2 regions of the Ureibacillus thermophilus genome follow, and region 1 is predicted to be linked to the other one. Evidence: riboswitches for the same ligand, from Rfam matches in the RefSeq annotation. Region 1 holds a riboswitch; the other holds the start of a gene.

Region 1 (3,731 bases):
ACAAGTTTCTAATTTGCTTTTTTTATTTCAATATGGATAAAAATAAATCTTAATCAAACTTCTTCCAGCATCTAGCGTCACTCTAATTTAAAACTATATTTGTGGAGGGATAGCCACTGGAACTTGCCGCAGTAAAACCCGAAGTAAAGAAAAAAGTTCTAACTGTTTTTCTTTTTTGGTTCCTCCTTTTTGACGGGATTTTTGGCTACGGTATATATTGGCTCTTTTTTTGACTGGAGCCGGTTGAAGGACGAATTAATTGCCCAACCGATTTCTCCGGAAGGAACTTATGCGGTCAAAGCTTATTTATCTATGGGTGGGGCAACGGTGTAATAAGTCCTTGATTTTAACAGTTCTTCATGACAAAATATAAAAATAATAGGGGGTGAAATCATATGAGCAATGGAAAAACAGAGGAAATGTTAACACAGCTTATTCAAATTGTTGGCGCCATTCAATCAGAAATCCAAGGAATGAAAGCAGAAATCAAAGGAATGAAAGCAGAAATCCAAGGAATGAAAGCAGAAATCCAAGGAATGAAAGCAGAAATCCAAGGAATGAAAGCAGAAATTCAAGGAATCAAAGCAGAAATCAAAGAAATCAAAACAGAAATTCGCGAAATAAAAGAAAGACAAGACGAATATGAAATGAAAAACGAAGAGCGCTATGACGAATTAATGCGTGCCATCAATACCATCAAAGCCGACCAAGACTATATTTGGCAGAAAGCTGTTCGTAATGAAAGAGAAATAGACAAGCTCAAAAAACATTCATAATTCTTACATCCATGCTTCAGGTGCACACCCGTGAACCTGCTTATTTTTTATCTCCAACCTCCTCTTTTTCCTAAATCACCCCAAAAAACAAGTTGACTCATTTTCCAAACTTCTATACTATTAAATTGGCCCGACTAGCACGGGAGAGGTTCATAGCTTAACCCTCTATAAAAAACTATGAAACAACCAATTTCATGAGTTTTATAGAATTTATGGGTGTCCTCTCTTGTAAATGTTGGGAAACATTTTGCAAGGAGGTTTTTTTTTTATGTCTAGTCGCAAATTGGAAGATGGTCTCAAAGATTTAACCTTATTAGGAAATCAGAAAACGAATTATCCAACAAAGTATGCGCCGGAAGTGTTGGAAGCGGTGAATAATCTGCATTCTGATCGGGACTATTTTGTGAAGTTTAATTGTCCTGAGTTTACAAGCCTTTGTCCGCTTACTGGCCAGCCGGACTTTGCCACGATTTATATTTCCTATATTCCAGACAAAAAATTAGTCGAAAGCAAATCTCTCAAGTTATATTTATTCAGTTTCCGTAACCATGGGGATTTTCATGAAGACTGCGTAAATATCATAACGAATGATTTAATCAAATTGCTGGATCCAAGATATATTGAAGTATGGGGCAAATTCACGCCGCGCGGAGGCATCTCCATCGACCCATACTGCAACTACGGCAGACCTGGAACGAAATATGAAGAAATGGCAAATTATCGTTTAATGAATCATGATTTATATCCAGAAAAAGTGGATAATCGATAAATTGAATAACAGAGGTTCTTAGCTACCCTCTATAAAAAACTAAGAAGAAAACAGCATTTCCTTCTTAGGATGCTGTTTTTTTCTTTATAAAGGAGTGTCTTTAATGATATTAAAAGAAGAGAAAGCAATCGTCGTATTCAGCGGTGGACAAGACAGCACGACATGTTTGTTTTGGGCAAAAGAACAGTTTAAAGAAGTGGAAGCTGTGACGTTTGATTATGGTCAAAGACATCGATTGGAAATTGAATGTGCGAAGGAAATCGCAAAGGAAGTAGGAGTGAAGCATCACATTCTTGATATGTCCCTTTTAAATCAGCTAGCTCCAAACGCACTAACACGGGATGATATCGAAGTTGAGGAAGGGAAAGATGGCGAGCTTCCTTCTACCTTTGTGCCGGGGCGCAATTTGCTATTCCTTTCCTTTGCAGGGGTGTTAGCAAGCCAAGTAGGAGCAAAGCATATCGTAACAGGCGTATGTGAAACGGATTTTAGTGGCTATCCTGATTGCCGTGATGTTTTTATCAAATCGTTGAATGTAACAATGAATTTAGCGATGGATGATACGTTTGTCATTCATACGCCGCTCATGTGGTTAACGAAAGCACAAACATGGGAACTGGCAGACCAATTAGGTGTGCTTGATTTTGTACGAAACAATACATTGACTTGCTATAACGGAATCATTGCAGATGGCTGTGGAGAATGTCCAGCATGTAAGTTGAGAAAAAGAGGTCTTGATGAGTATTTACGTTCTAGAAAGGGTGCTTCACATGTTAGATTTTAGAATTGTTGATAAGCTTCAAAAACTAGATGAAGATATTCAAAGAGACCAATTGAGATATCACTCGAAGCGTGTGCTCGTCAGCAAGGAATTTACATTTGATGCCGCCCATCATTTGCATGCATATGAAGGGAAATGCAAAAACCTCCATGGGCATACGTACAAAGTAGTGCTTGGAGTAAGCGGATATCCGGATGATCGAGGGTTAGTTATTGATTTTGCTGACCTTAAAGACATTTGGAAAGAAAAAATTGAAATCTATTTGGACCACCGCTATTTAAATGAAACGTTGCCGCCAATGAATACAACAGCTGAGAATATGGTCGTTTGGATTTATGAAAAATTGGCGGAAGCGTTGCAGGAGAAAGGTTTTGACGGGGCGCGGGTAGAATTTATTCGACTCTATGAGACTCCTACAAGTTATGCAGAAGCTAGACGGGAGTGGATGGAAAGTGAGTAAAATTCCCGTTATGGAGATTTTTGGCCCTACCATTCAGGGAGAAGGGATGGTCATCGGGCAAAAGACGATGTTTGTTCGCACGGCAGGCTGTGACTACTCTTGTGAATGGTGCGACTCAGCCTTTACATGGGATGGCAGCGGTAAAGAGTTGATTCGGCAAATGACCGCAGAAGAAATTTGGACGGAATTGAAACGGCTTGGCGGAGACGGATTCTCTTTTGTAACGATCTCAGGCGGCAACCCGGCATTAATTCGGAATTTAGAAGGATTAGTGCGGATTTTAAAGGAGAATGGAATCCAAATTGGCGTCGAAACTCAAGGCTCTAGATGGCAAGATTGGCTGTACGATGTAAATCAAGTGACGATTTCCCCAAAACCGCCAAGTTCTGGGATGAAAACAGATTTTACTGTGCTTACTGAAATCATAGATAAGCTAAATGCCCGAAACGGCAACCAGCACATTTCATTGAAAGTCGTTGTATTTGATGAGGAAGATTATGAATATGCAAAAAAAGTACATTTAAGATATCCGACTATTCCATTTTTCTTACAGGTTGGCAATGATGACACAACTACAAAAGATCAAACGAAACTCGTTAGCCACTTACTGAAAAAATATGAAAGGCTCATTAACAAAGTAATGGCAGATGAGGAATTACAAAACGTGAAAGTACTGCCGCAACTCCATACCCTTGTGTGGGGGAATAAAAGAGGCGTGTAGGGGCCAGAAAGGACTTCTATAAAATTTGCGAAGATCCTGATAATCGCCGAATAGAGGAACATAATCGCCAAAGGAAAAAAACGTTTCTGCAGAACCCGATAATCGCCAACCAGGCAAGAATAATCGCCAAATCAACGAACATATTCGCCAACCAAAGAGGCAAACCGTCTTCTGACCGCCAAATTCTTCGAAATTTAAAAAGGAGCATGTCCAAAAGAGACTGC
Region 2 (3,731 bases), 1.0 Mb from region 1:
GTAAGCTCGGCCGGATTCAATCGCATCGCGCGCTATAAAAACGCCATCTTTCAAAGATTCAACGGCACCGTATGCAAAGAACCCGAGCGCTGCATTTAATACCACTGCATCGTAATAAGGCGAGCGATTTCCTTTCAACAAGTCTTTTAAAATATTCGCATTTTCTTCTGGCGTACCACCGCGAAGATGGCAAATTGTAGCGGGCTGCAATCCTAATTCTTCAATGTTGATGGAAAGAGGTTTAATTTCTCCATTTTCCAAAATCACCGCATAGTTTTTTTGGTCAAGAGAAGCTTCATCCATTCCATTGGAACCAGATACAACAATCGCCCGTTTTCTTCCTAAAATGCGCAGCACTTTTGCATATTCTTCAACAAAATCAGGACGGCTAATGCCGACAAGTTGACATTCTAAATCGACCGGATTTGTCAGAGGACCTACTAAGTTAAAAATGGTTGGTTTTCCAATGGCTCGACGAACTTCGCCAATGCGTTTCAGTTTCGGGTGAACATTAGGAGCGTATAGAAAAGCGATGCCTTCCTGTTCTAGCAACTGAGCAGATTCTTCGGCAGTGAAATCATTGTGTATGCCCAATGCTTCCAACACATCCGTGCTGCCGGAAGAACTAGAAATTTTTCGGTTACCATGTTTTGCGACTTTCACACCGTTGCTTGCCAACACAAAGGCGGAAGTGGTGCTGATGTTGAATGTATGAAGTCCATCGCCTCCAGTGCCGCAATTGTCAATATAAGACCCTTTTGGAACGGGGATTTTGATGGCATTGGATTTCATTACGATGGAAAGGGCAGCAACTTCTTCCGCGGTTTCGCCTTTTTCGCGAAGAGCCAATAAAAATTCCGCGATGTCTTCTTTTGGCGTTTTCTCTGCAAAAATGAGTTCAACGGCTTGGATCATCTCATCGTAAGACAAATCTTCTTTTTGTTGAACACGTTTTGTAAAAGCTTGAATGTTCATTCTATCATCCTCCAAATTTAATAAATTTGAAGCTTAGATAGAATAGCCGCAATAAAAAAACCTCTGCAAATGGGCGCAAAATCCCATTTGCAGAGGACGACGAACAGGCCGCGTTGCCACCTCTGTTGAAGTAGTTGCTACTTCCACCTCAGTGTGCTTAAAAAAGCACTTCCCTGTAACGCGGGAAAGACGTCAACCACTTGCGCAGTTGCTCTCGTAAGGCCCATTCACGAAAGGTATGCGCTAGTTCCCACCAACCACTAGCTCTCTTAGGCATACGCATTTCGCTACTTTTCCTTACTCATCAATTTCAGCTCGGCTATTCTCAACTAAACTCAGGCTCAACTCAACAATCGGTGCGGTGCTGCGCTTCCACAGCCTTTCTCCGCCACGAACAATTTAGTTGAAAATTATTTTATTCAGAATTTGCATGAATGTCAATAATTTTCGCTCAATTCAAAAAGAAAGATGCGAAAAGAGGCTGGGACATAAACAAAGAATTAAAGGGGTAGTTGAAAGGGTTTTGATAAATATTTGATATAACTAAAAATTGATTGAAGTGACGGGGCGACTCCTGCGGGAACAGCCCGTGTCTCGAGACACCGCAGGAGCGAAGCAATGAGCTCCGAGGAGGCTCGAGCCGGGCCCGCGGAAAGCGTCCCCGGAACGGAAATCAATTTTAATAACATATCAAAAAAACATCATTTTCTCCTTGGAGAAAATGATGTTTTTTTAGATTTGTCCCAACCTCTTTTTTAGATTTGTCCCAGCCTCTTCTATCATGAATCGATTAAATTTTTAAAGTTTAATCGTTTATCAAGCAATTTCATAATCGGAATGCCAATAAGCAGCACGACAGCTTCTCCGATGGCCGTCGAAAGCCATGAAAGCCAGAAAGGAAGATCAAGCGCCAACTTTAATTCCAAGGCGATAATCCACATCATGAAAGTAAAGACAAAAGAGTTCATCAACATACGATAAACAATGTTTTTTACAAATTTGCTAATGATGATAAGAGTCGTTAAACAGATGAGGGAGTGGGCTACGCCGAACACTAAATCGAACCAGCCAAGAGGAGAGAATAAGTTTGAAATAAACACTCCCAGCACAACCCCTAACATATAGCGGGGATTGAAGGCGATTAAATGGTTAAAAATTTCCGCAATGCGAAATTGAATATCACCGAAGCTCAAAAAAGAGAGCGTATAAGTTACGGCGATATATAGTGCAGCAATAATTGCAGATACTGCTAAGAATTTTGTTTTCATCATGATACACTCCTTAGTTTTTTATCGTGGGATTTTGCGAACCACGGTGTGTGAACACACAAAAAAATATTATATTACATTTATCGAAAAATCACAAATTGGATTTTTGAGCAATTGAACCTATATATAGGTGTTTTTTATTACTGAAAAAGTTCACGATTTTTTCACAAATTATTCATTATTTTTATATAATATATTTTCTAGAAAATTCACGCAATTTATTGGTTGAAAGCACTAAATTGCTATTTTTGAAAGAATAAAAAGAACATTTTTAATTTCAGAAGATTCCTAATGTTATTGACTGTTCTTTTATGAAAATGTAATATAACGTTAAACTTCGCTTTATCAATTTAAAGCGACAAAATTTATATTAAAAATAGTCAGAAAATTTGAAGAATAACAGGGGGGAAATTTATGAAGAGCAGTATGAAAAAGCTATCATTTTTATTGCTCGGTTTATTGCTGCTTTTAGCTGCTTGCGGCGGTAATGACAATACATCTGAAAAAGATGAAAGCAAAGGTACTGATACGAAAACAGAAGAAACAAAAACTTACAAAATTGGTGTAACGCAAATTGTTGAACACCCATCTTTAAACGCAGCATACCAAGGATTCCAAGATGCGTTGAAAGATGCGGGATTAAATGTTGAATATGATTATCAGCTTGCCCAAAACGACAATAGTTTAAATACGCAAATTGCCCAAAACTTAGCAAGTGCAGGAGTTGATTTAATCTTTGCGAACTCCACTCCATCTGCACAAGCGGCAAAAAATGTAACATCTGATATTCCAATCGTTTTCACATCTGTAACAGATCCTGTTGCAGCACAATTAATCGATTCTATTGAATCTCCTGGAGGCAACGTGACAGGTACAATCGACCTGCATCCAGATGCTATTAAAACAACAGTAGAATTCATGAAAAATGAATTAGGCATTGAAAAAGTCGGCATGATTTACAATGCTGGGGAACAAAACTCTGTTGCACAAGTGAACCAAGTAAGAGAAATTGCTGATTCATTAGGAATGAAAGTGGAAACTACAACAGTAGCCCAAAGTTCAGAAACTAAACAAGCAGCAGAATCTTTAGTAGGCAAAGTGGATGCATTCTACATTATCACAGACAACACAGTTGTATCAGCTCTTGAATCTGTAATCCAAGTAGCAGAAAGCAATAAATTGCCGCTTGTTGTGGGCGAATTTGACTCTGTAAGACGCGGCGGATTATTGGCATTTGGATTTGAATACTATGACATCGGTTACCAAGCTGGTCAAATGGCTGTGAAAATTTTGAAGGGTGAAGCAACACCAGCAGACATTCCAGCAGAATATCCAAATACTTTAAAACTTGTTATGAACAAAGATGTTGTAGAAAAACTTGGCATTGAAGTAAAAGATGAATGGAATGCAGAGCTTGTAGAAACAGAAAATTAATAATGAATTTCGATATGTTAGGAGAGATGATTCAATATGTTTGCAGCAATGTTC

Evidence for each region. A riboswitch is a leader RNA that binds a small molecule or an ion and turns the genes downstream of it on or off. The one in region 1 is predicted to bind preQ1.
Region 2: linked by a shared signal. The riboswitch ahead of DKZ56_RS04405 (QueT transporter family protein) and the one ahead of queC (7-cyano-7-deazaguanine synthase QueC) in region 1 are both predicted to bind preQ1.

The regions. Positions count from the first base shown of each region.
Region 1 covers NZ_CP036528.1:2,870,427-2,874,157, reverse strand. Annotated here, with positions in the region: gene DKZ56_RS14500 (DUF5412 family protein) at 202-333, shown strand; gene DKZ56_RS14495 (hypothetical protein) at 396-776, shown strand; PreQ1 riboswitch class I at 916-961, shown strand; gene queF (preQ(1) synthase) at 1,045-1,545, shown strand; PreQ1 riboswitch class I at 1,551-1,594, shown strand; gene queC (7-cyano-7-deazaguanine synthase QueC) at 1,649-2,329, shown strand; gene queD (6-carboxytetrahydropterin synthase QueD) at 2,316-2,786, shown strand; gene queE (7-carboxy-7-deazaguanine synthase QueE) at 2,779-3,507, shown strand.
Region 2 covers NZ_CP036528.1:891,929-895,659, forward strand. Annotated here, with positions in the region: gene trpD (anthranilate phosphoribosyltransferase) at 1-975, opposite strand, end outside; T-box leader at 1,065-1,289, opposite strand; gene DKZ56_RS04405 (QueT transporter family protein) at 1,755-2,243, opposite strand; PreQ1 riboswitch class I at 2,251-2,294, opposite strand; gene DKZ56_RS04410 (ABC transporter substrate-binding protein) at 2,658-3,677, shown strand; gene DKZ56_RS04415 (ABC transporter permease) at 3,714-3,731, shown strand, end outside.